DNA from 3 places in the Paenibacillus sp. FSL H7-0357 genome. Region 3 is predicted to be linked to each of the others. Evidence: riboswitches for the same ligand, from Rfam matches in the RefSeq annotation. Region 3 holds a riboswitch; each other region holds the start of a gene.
The links. A riboswitch is a leader RNA that binds a small molecule or an ion and turns the genes downstream of it on or off. The one in region 3 is predicted to bind cyclic di-GMP.
Positions count from the first base shown of each region.

Region 1: another riboswitch for cyclic di-GMP. It lies ahead of H70357_RS03095 (transglutaminase-like domain-containing protein); the one in region 3 lies ahead of H70357_RS32300 (flagellar assembly protein A).
Region 2: another riboswitch for cyclic di-GMP. It lies ahead of H70357_RS34920 (collagen-binding domain-containing protein); the one in region 3 lies ahead of H70357_RS32300 (flagellar assembly protein A).

Region 1 is NZ_CP009241.1:693,573-696,708, reverse strand. It holds rRNA gene H70357_RS03100 (16S ribosomal RNA) at 1-795, opposite strand, end outside; gene H70357_RS03095 (transglutaminase-like domain-containing protein) at 1,157-1,963, opposite strand; cyclic di-GMP riboswitch class I at 1,977-2,059, opposite strand; cyclic di-GMP riboswitch class I at 2,133-2,214, opposite strand; gene H70357_RS03090 (class D sortase) at 2,336-2,941, opposite strand; gene H70357_RS03085 (GtrA family protein) at 3,038-3,136, opposite strand, start outside.
Region 2 is NZ_CP009241.1:514,047-517,182, reverse strand. It holds gene H70357_RS34920 (collagen-binding domain-containing protein) at 1-1,919, opposite strand, end outside; cyclic di-GMP riboswitch class I at 2,003-2,092, opposite strand; gene H70357_RS02280 (YhjD family protein) at 2,716-3,129, shown strand.
Region 3 is NZ_CP009241.1:7,314,890-7,318,025, forward strand. It holds gene H70357_RS34700 (FUSC family protein) at 1-1,034, shown strand, start outside; cyclic di-GMP riboswitch class I at 1,305-1,397, shown strand; gene H70357_RS32300 (flagellar assembly protein A) at 1,503-3,136, shown strand, end outside.

The sequences.
Region 1 (3,136 bases), 1.1 Mb from region 3:
CCTGTTTGCTCCCCACGCTTTCGCGCCTCAGCGTCAGTTACAGCCCAGAAAGTCGCCTTCGCCACTGGTGTTCCTCCACATATCTACGCATTTCACCGCTACACGTGGAATTCCACTTTCCTCTTCTGTACTCAAGCCACCCAGTTTCCAGTGCGACCTCAGGTTGAGCCCAAGGTTTAAACACCAGACTTAAATAGCCGCCTGCGCGCGCTTTACGCCCAATAATTCCGGACAACGCTTGCCCCCTACGTATTACCGCGGCTGCTGGCACGTAGTTAGCCGGGGCTTTCTTCTCAGGTACCGTCACTCCGGTAGCAGTTACTCTACCGGACGTTCTTCCCTGGCAACAGAGCTTTACGATCCGAAAACCTTCATCACTCACGCGGCGTTGCTCCGTCAGGCTTTCGCCCATTGCGGAAGATTCCCTACTGCTGCCTCCCGTAGGAGTCTGGGCCGTGTCTCAGTCCCAGTGTGGCCGTTCACCCTCTCAGGTCGGCTACGCATCGTCGCCTTGGTGAGCCGTTACCCCACCAACTAGCTAATGCGCCGCAGGCCCATCTCCTTGTAGCAGATTGCTCCGCCTTTCATCCTTCGTCCATGTGAACAAAGGAATTATCCGGTATTAGCTACCGTTTCCGGTAGTTATCCCAGTCAAAGAGGTAGGTTGCCTACGTGTTACTCACCCGTCCGCCGCTAAGTTAATCCGGAGCAAGCTCCTTCATAACTCCGCTCGACTTGCATGTATTAGGCACGCCGCCAGCGTTCGTCCTGAGCCAGGATCAAACTCTCCAAATTGGTATTTAGAAAGAGCGATTGCTCAATTTGAAACATCTGACGAGAATTTACATTCTCTAATTTTGGATCTCACTTGCGTGATTTCCATACTCACTCGTTGTTCAGTTTTCAAAGATCAAGCTCGTTGTCAGTGTCGATTATCTCGTCACCAGCAACTCTTATAATATATCACGTTTGATTTAGAAACGCAAGCTTTTTTTTGAAACAACTTTTCAGCCATTCCTTATTTACTTGGGTGCGCTCTAACAACGCTTACCTATAATACCCCACATCAATATAAAAAAGCAACCCCTTAAACAAAAAAAGATAACCGGCTTAAATATTAAGCCGGTTATCTTAGAGTAATCATCATTCTACAGGATTAGTAGATCTTAGCTGCTGTATATTTGCTCGACGCTTTGGTGAAGCCTGTTTCTTTGTTCTTACCTAATCCGGCGTCCACTGTCGTATCGATCGTTACCCATTTGCCGTTAAGCAATACTTCATTCCAGGCATGATATACAGATACATAACTCGTATTGCCCATTACCAGCTTTGTCGGAATCCCTTCACTGCGGAGCATAGTGGCGAACAAAGATGCATAATCGTAGCAAATCCCTTTCTTACTAGCGAGTGTGTTGTCGTTGTTCGGGATATAATCCTGCGTAACATTAGCCGCCAAGGTGTAGTCGTACTTTACATTCGCCACGATGTAATTATAGATAGCTTGTACCTTTGCTTCATCAGTGGTCAGCCCTTGCGTAAGCTGCTTAGCTTTCAGTACTGCTTTATCGGAAGAATTCCATTTCACATTCTGTACGGAACTCAAATATACGGCGTTGGTGTTGCTCATGCTCAGGTCTACGGTTTCGGAAGAAAGCACTTTGTATTTGTTGCCGCTGGTGTTCTCTAGGACTGACACTTTATAAGCGCCATTCCCCTGCTGCAGTGGAAACGTTTCTGTAGCTTTGGAGGCATATAAGTTATAAGAGTAGCTCTTGTTGTCTTTAGTAATCATGAGCTTGATACGTTTGTCCTTGGGAACATCATAGGAAACTTGGACAACCCCTTGGCTCAATTGCGATGTATTTAACCAGCCCGACTCTACGCTGGATGCGTTAGCTGTGCTTACTTGAACAGAAGTAACCAGGACGAACAAGGTCAAGAACATATAATAGAACTTCTTCATGGATAAAACCCCTTTCGGTAGCTGGCTGCCATCCATACCCGGGAAGGCCCTTTAGCTTTGCGTCCCTACCTTTCGATAGGTTTGCCGTTATCGTTTAAGCTTTATCTGTTCCTACTACTATTGGAATATACTAGATTCATCTTAAGAACAAACAAAAAAAGCCTCTTCATTCGGTAGCTGGCTGCCATCCTTACAGGGAAGGCCCTTTAGCTTTGCGTCCCTACCTTTCGATAGGTTTGCCGTTATCGTGTTTAGCTTTTATAGTTATATAGTATCATATTAATGCCTAGTTACAAGACCTAAATCACTAGATTTCTACTTAATTCATTTAAATTTTTATAATTTTCGCATTTTATGATCTGTTCTCTTACTTCAAACCGCTTTAGCGTGGATAATCAGTCGATGGGTCGGATTTACCAAAGGATCACACGTAATGAGGGTAAGGATCTTATCTTGTTTATTCCCGTTCAGTACAGACACATCCGTAGGCTCAACAATCGAGATATCATAAACCTCGTATTTATACTCCTGATCGCTTGTCTTGACGGAAATGGTATCTCCGACCTTTACTTCGTTCAGTCTGTTGAATAATCTCCCTGTAGTCCTAGACCTGTGTGCAGCTATGGCAGCATTGCCTATTTCACCGATTGGAGCGGTTTCCTTCATATGGGCTGCGGCATGCTTCATGTTGGCTTTGGTCGCCCCTTCCAATATGGGCAATTTCAAATCGATTTTGTCGATTGTGATAATTCCGGTCACTTTGCCGCCGACCTCTATTTCCTGCTCTGCCGGTTCGGCAGCCTGCACTGGTTCATCCCCAGCTGATTCTTCTGCCAGCAGTGCAGTGACCTCGGCGTACTGTTTTTTCAGATCGGGCTCTGACGAAGGGGCCAGCTCACTATAAGCCTGTTCAGCCTCCTTCAGCAGCTTCTCTTGCTGCCGGTCGTTATACCATTCGCTCGCTTTTGGATACAGCATGACTAGAACTCCTGCAATTATGATCAAATAGGAAAACTTACGCATCAAATCCCCCCGATCTTTAAGATAAAGAAACTCCACGGCCCAACATTTGACTTAAAATACCCATTTACGGCTGCCAAAGAAATTGATGATGACGGTGACGAACGTAACCAGCACTTTGGAAATCAGCACCTGAACTCCAAATTTGTCCGT
Region 2 (3,136 bases), 890 kb from region 3:
ACTACACTTGTCGGCGCTGGCGTCGGGTCTACCGTTGGCGTTACGCTTGTCGGCGCTGGCGTTGGTTCTACCGTTGGCGCTACACTCGTCGGCGCTGGCGTTGGTTCTACCGTTGGCGCTACACTCGTCGGTGCTGGCGTCGGGTCTACCGTTGGCGTTACGCTTGTCGGCGCTGGCGTTGGTTCTACCGTTGGCACTGGTGTCGGCACTGGTGTCGGCACTGGTGTCGCCGTTGGTACCGGTGTTGGCGCTGGTGTTGGTGTCGGTACCGGCGTTGGTGTCGGTGTTGGCACCGGTGTCGGTGTCGGCGTCGGTACCGGCGTTGGTGTCGGTGTTGGCACCGGTGTCGGTGTTGGCGTTGGTGTCGGTGTCGGTGTTGGTGTCGGTGTTGGCACCGGTGTTGGTACCGGCGTTGGTGTTGGCACCGGTGTTGGCGTTGGTGTCGGCGTTGGCGTTGGTGTCGGTACCGGTGTTGGTGTTGGCACCGGTGTTGGCGTTGATGTCGGCGTTGGTGTCGGTACCGGTGTTGGCGTCGGTGTCGGCACCGGTGTTGGTGTTGGCACCGGTGTTGGCGTTGGTGTCGGCACCGGTGTTGGCGTTGGTGTCGGCACCGGTGTTGGCGTCGGTGTCGGCACCGGTGTTGGCGTTGGTGTCGGCGTCGGTGTTGGTGTTGGCGTCGCCGTTGGCACCGGCGTTGGTGTCGGCGTCGGTACCGGCGTTGGTGTTGGTGTCGGCGTCGGTATTGGCGTTGGTGTCGGTGTTGGCGTCGCCGTCGGTGTTGGCGTTGCTGTTGGTGTTGGTGTCGGTGTCGGTGTCGGTGTCGGTGTTGGCGTTGGTGTCGGTGTTGGCGTCGCCGTTGGTGTCGGCGTCGGTACCGGCGTTGGTGTTGGTGTTGGTGTTGGCGTCGCCGTTGGTGTTGGTGTCGGCGTCGGTGTCGGTGTCGGTGTTGGCGTCGCCGTTGGTGTCGGTGTCGGCGTTGGTGTTGGCGTCGCCGTTGGTGTCGGCGTTGGTGTCGCCGTTGGTGTCGGTGTCGGCGTCGGTGTTGGCGTCGCCGTCGGCGTTGGTGTCGGCGTCGGCCCGACTGGCGGCACCGTTCCCTCAAAGGTATGATGATGCATCTGAATATAACCGCTGAATCCTTTTGCAATAAGGGTACCATGCAGCTCAGCTCGGCTGAATGCCACAAAGGCATGAGGCGCTAACATGGTTCCTTCAATGGTTGTGTTGCCATTTGCTACAGAAGAAGCTTCGTAGAAGTTGAACAGCACATTGTGAGGTTTGCCGTTCCACATTTGAAAATCCGGAATGACGACCTTATTCCCGCTTACATTGATAATTACCGTGGCATTTCCTGCAATGTTGAACTGGAGACCGTTGGTAACCGCCAAATCCGCAGCAGTCAAATGAATGACATTAAAGGAATCCGGAGCGTTAATCGTCATTTTCCCTCCATCTCTGACAAAGGGCTGCGTTTGTTTCAGAGCAGCTAGTTCACTCGAACGCTGAATCAAAAATTGCTCCTCAGCTTGAAAATCGATCGGATGATCCTGCCGCGTACCTCCTTTAAGATCAGCTCCTGAACTTTTCATGCTGCCTCCATACACAGAGGTGCCATAAACTGTTCCATTTGAAAAGTCGATGTTTTTGCCGGCGATAAGCACATCTCCGCCTACAGCATCCTTGGATACGCCATATCCTTGAAGAGTAATGTTCCCTGCAGCAGCAAGCCGTCCGTGGATCTGGTCATTGCTTTGCGCGAAATCTCCAAAGATAAAGGCGTTGAAATTCCCGGCGACTCCCAGCACCGGTGTTGGGGTGTACGGCATGCTTGCCGCCTCTGCATTGATCCCCGGATGAAGCATATTGCCGATGGTTAAAATCCCCGTCAGAATCAAGGCTAATGATTTTTTCTTCAACAACGATGTGCACCTCCTATGTAACTATTCTATGAATGCACAGATTAGCCCGTAACAACAAAAAGACCGCCAAGAAGGGTTAGCTTCATGGCGGCCGGACGATCATGGCACCTTTAGAGTGCTGTAGATTCCTGACTTTGCGTCCCGCTCTTTCGAACGGTTTGCGATTATACATGAGAAGTTGGTAACAGTTGTATTCTATGTAGTCTATGACTTTTGTTACTTTCGGACTAGAATCAGTCTATCTCTTCACCCCTCCGTTTGTCAATCTATTCCTTATTTTTTTTGATAGATTCTCTAAAAAAGTCCTCAATCCCGCATCACATAAGGGTTTCGTTGTATTTGCCGATCATATAAAACAAATTTTCAATATTAAAAATTAGTATATTCGAACCACTTTTCAACTTATGTCGAAACGGCAAAAAAACTGTCACCAGCTCTTGGCAGCAGTTTTTAGTCATTGTCAATTTACATAAGTCAGCGGGCAACAGCCGGACTTAGAATTTGTATATTTTATAACAGCTGAACCCAGCCGATCATGGACATCCATAGTGGAACACTTAGAAACAACCCGAACAACAACCCGCGGCGGAGACTTCCCTCATAATTCATCACAATTCTCCTTATCAATGAGCTTTATTTTTCAATATTTATTATTTCAATTTTAATATAAAATAATTCTTATAATTATTTTGTGAATTATGTCACATTGTTTCAGTTGTTTAGAAATTCCATTGATTAATTTTTGAATAATCGGTTAAAATACGAATATACGTTCTTATTAGAGGTGATTGAATTTATGCATAGAGCGGAGAGTAACGATAATACACTGGTCAAATCCTATATATTGCTTCCGCTGATTTTATCAGCCTTTGAACGGGATTCAGCCATTATGTCGACACAACTGCGGACCCCCGCCCCATACATGGATGTTCTCCGTACTGCTGCGAATGCGGCTACTGCCGATCTGAGGGATGTGCGCGCCGAAATGAGGAAACGCGGAATTAAGGTCTATGAACAGCAGCGGCTCCAGGTCGGCATCGAGGCCAAATTTATATGCCGGGGATATCATGAACGGATGCTGCTGCTGGATGACGTCATCGCTGCACAGGCCGCTATCCATATGCGCAAATACCTGGGACTCGATATCTCCGGCTACCACAGCTATGAGGAACAGTACAAAAACAAATCCGGCCCTCAAGCAAGCCTATAGCCTTTGG
Region 3 (3,136 bases):
CTGCTTCACTCTCCTGGCTTGCGGTTCACAGCCTGCACGGCGACAGTTATTTATACTTTGCACCGCTTGCCGCAATTCTTATCACCCAAGGAAGCGTCAAGGCTTCGCTGGAAAAAGGGATTTACCGTCTGATGGGCGTTGTGCTCGGTGGAATTGTCAGCCTGCTCGTGGGCCATTTCTTCGACGTGGGGGCACTGTCTATTCTGCTGATGCTGTTGATCGGCATCGGTGTGGCCACCGCATGCCGGATTAACATTCAAGCCGTTTCCCAGGTCGGTGTGACCTCCGTGCTGGCATTGACCTTTTATCAGGACCCTTATATCGTGTGGAGAGTCGCGGAGACCTTAATCGGCGTGCTGATTGCCTTAATAATAAATATGATTATCGTCCCCCCCGGGGGGTTCGTCAAGGTTAAACGCCTGGCACTGGAAGGGACCCTGCTGCTGGCCGATGCCTTGACCGGACTCGCCGCAGAGAGCAGCAGTTCCAAGCAGGCTCCGGAGAGGCTGGTGCGTTCCGGACAACTGCTGGCGAAGAGCGACAAGCAGCAGAAAGAGCTGCACTATACGTTATCCCATTATCAATGCCGCGGCGGATTGCGGTCATTGACACAGGCAACCTCGCATCTGCAGAAGGTTCACCGCTACGTCAAGGAGATCGCCGAGGAGATTTCCCTCCTGCCTGCACATTATGCCGCAGCTGACTGGATGACAGAGGTCGTAACGGCAACCGCAGACTGCATCGCCTTGTATGGAACCAAGACTTTGTCCGATGCCGAATGCACCCGTTCGCTCCCCGAAGCGCTGCGCCGTGCCCGGGATCTGCAGTTCGCCTGGTTCTCCGAGCTGCAGGGTCAATGCTCGCTGACAGCAGTCCGCGATCTCGGAGCCGTCTTCTCCCATCTTAACCGGGTGCTGGAGGAAATTGAACGGGCCGATTATGCAGCCACAGTTATACCGGCACCAGCCTCCGTCCGGTCCGGAAGCGCGCGCGCCGTACATCTTGTTAAAAGAGGGCTCTCCCACAAGCTATAAGCTTGGGAGCGTCCTTTTTTTTGCAGAAACGACCCTGTCCTTTGAGAAAAAGGCAGGGTCGTTTTTGCTTGTAATATCGCTTGGACTCAAAGCCGTCCCTTTTAAAGGGATACCAGAGAGATTTATTATTAATAAGTTGAAAAATTAATACTAAAGTACTAGAATTAAGCTTGTTTGTAGATTTATTTTGGCAACCAATCCAGTATTGAACATTCCCTGTCGATTTGAGTCGATTAAATGACCTCATGCTGAATGTATATCATTGATCTATTTTTTTAAAGGCAAACTTCCCGAAAGGGCAGGACGCAAAGCGATGGGCCTAAGAATGTGAGACTATCCATTCATGGTCGCCAGGCTGCCAATTGAGATGTGACTTGGGTACCGGTAGATTAAGACAATCTATCATAGTCCATGATGCTCTTTTCTGTACAGATGCCATTGATTATACGAAGAAGCGAGGTTAGAGTAATGCCACAGCATATCATCGAGAAATTCAGGCATGTATTTCATACCACAACGCCAATCGGGAACCCCGATCTTCCGGCTCTGCCCTCTGTGCAGGCTAAGCCGCTCCGTGGGGGAGATGAGGATAAGAACGGACGTATTATCGTACAGAACAACCAAATATTCATCACTCCTCCTCTGCCCGGCGGCAAACCCGCTGTCATTTCCTCCGTTCACCCTGTGGTGTTGAATATTAACCGGAAGACGGTGACAGATCCTACGGAAGTAACCCCCACAGACCGTATCACCTGGGAGATTTGCGAGAAGCCGCAGTATCAGATTACCGTATCCGAAGATAAACTGAAGGTCTACTTCACGCTCTACCGTGCAGAAAAGTACGCCTGGAAGCTCGCCAGCTCCCCGGCTGCAGCAGATGTCACGGTCCGGGCGGAACCAAATTGCGGCCTGCTGCTGTCCACCCTTACGGTGGACCAGATTATCGCCGGCTTCAAGAAAAGCTCCATTATGCGCGATCTCAATATTCCAGCTCTTTATGCAGAGCTGAACAACCCTACCTATCTCCCGGTCTGCATCGCTGAGGGTAAAGCCCCTATTCCCGGCAAGAATGCCCGGCTGGAGCTGTTATTTGCTGAGGACAGGGAATATGAATTCATTCGGACTGCCGATCCTGCAGATTTCCCGAACCATCCAAGGGTTCCCTTTGTCCAGGAGGGAGAGGTCATTGCCTGTAAGCTGCCTGCGGAAGAGGGAGTGCCCGGCATCGACGTGTATGGCGGAATTATTCCCTCCCCGCCGCCGCAAGACATTCAGCTGGTCACTAAAGAATGTACAACCCTGCTGGCGGACGGCGGGATCGTCTCCCTCCGCCAGGGAAGGCCCCGCTTAACGGGATGCGGTCTGAACCGCAAGGTTTTTGATTTCCCCCAGACATATCTTGTTCCCGGGGATACGGACCCCGAAGCCGCCAAAATGATGTTCCCGGGTGATGTGGTCGCCACTAATGATATCGGAAACCAAACCATCCTTGAGGCGTTGGGAAATGTATACATATACGGCGATGTTACGCATGCGACAATCACAGCTACAGGCAGCATTTTTGTCCAGGGCAAGGTTGTCAGCAGCCAATTGTACTCCGGTCATTATGGAGCGAGACATAACCGCCTCTGCATGTACTCCGCTCTCTTGATGGAGGAAATGACCAGTCTGAGAAAAGCGTCGCAGCAGTTGGCGAATACCGTCCAATCACGCCAGCAAACCGTAAAATACGGTCTGGTCGTTATGCTGCTGCTGGAAAGCAAATATGACCATCTCCCCGGCCTGATCAGTGATCTCCAGGATGTTATTGCCGGGATGAATCCCGATTATCCTATCGACACCGGGCAATTAAGACATATGCTGGAGGTATTCCTGCACCCGGGGCAGTTCACCGATTTCTTCACGGATGCTGTTCTAAGCACCTTTCTGAGGCTGTTGCAGGATTTGCATGACGCCATATCCGGGATGCAGGAGGAGAATACACAGATCGACATTGCCTCGTCACAGCATAGCATTATTAAATCCGGCGGAGATCTCCATGTTCATAAGGAGGGGATTCTGCACAGCCAGCTGTTCTCTTCCGGCGATGTCCGTTTCGTAAT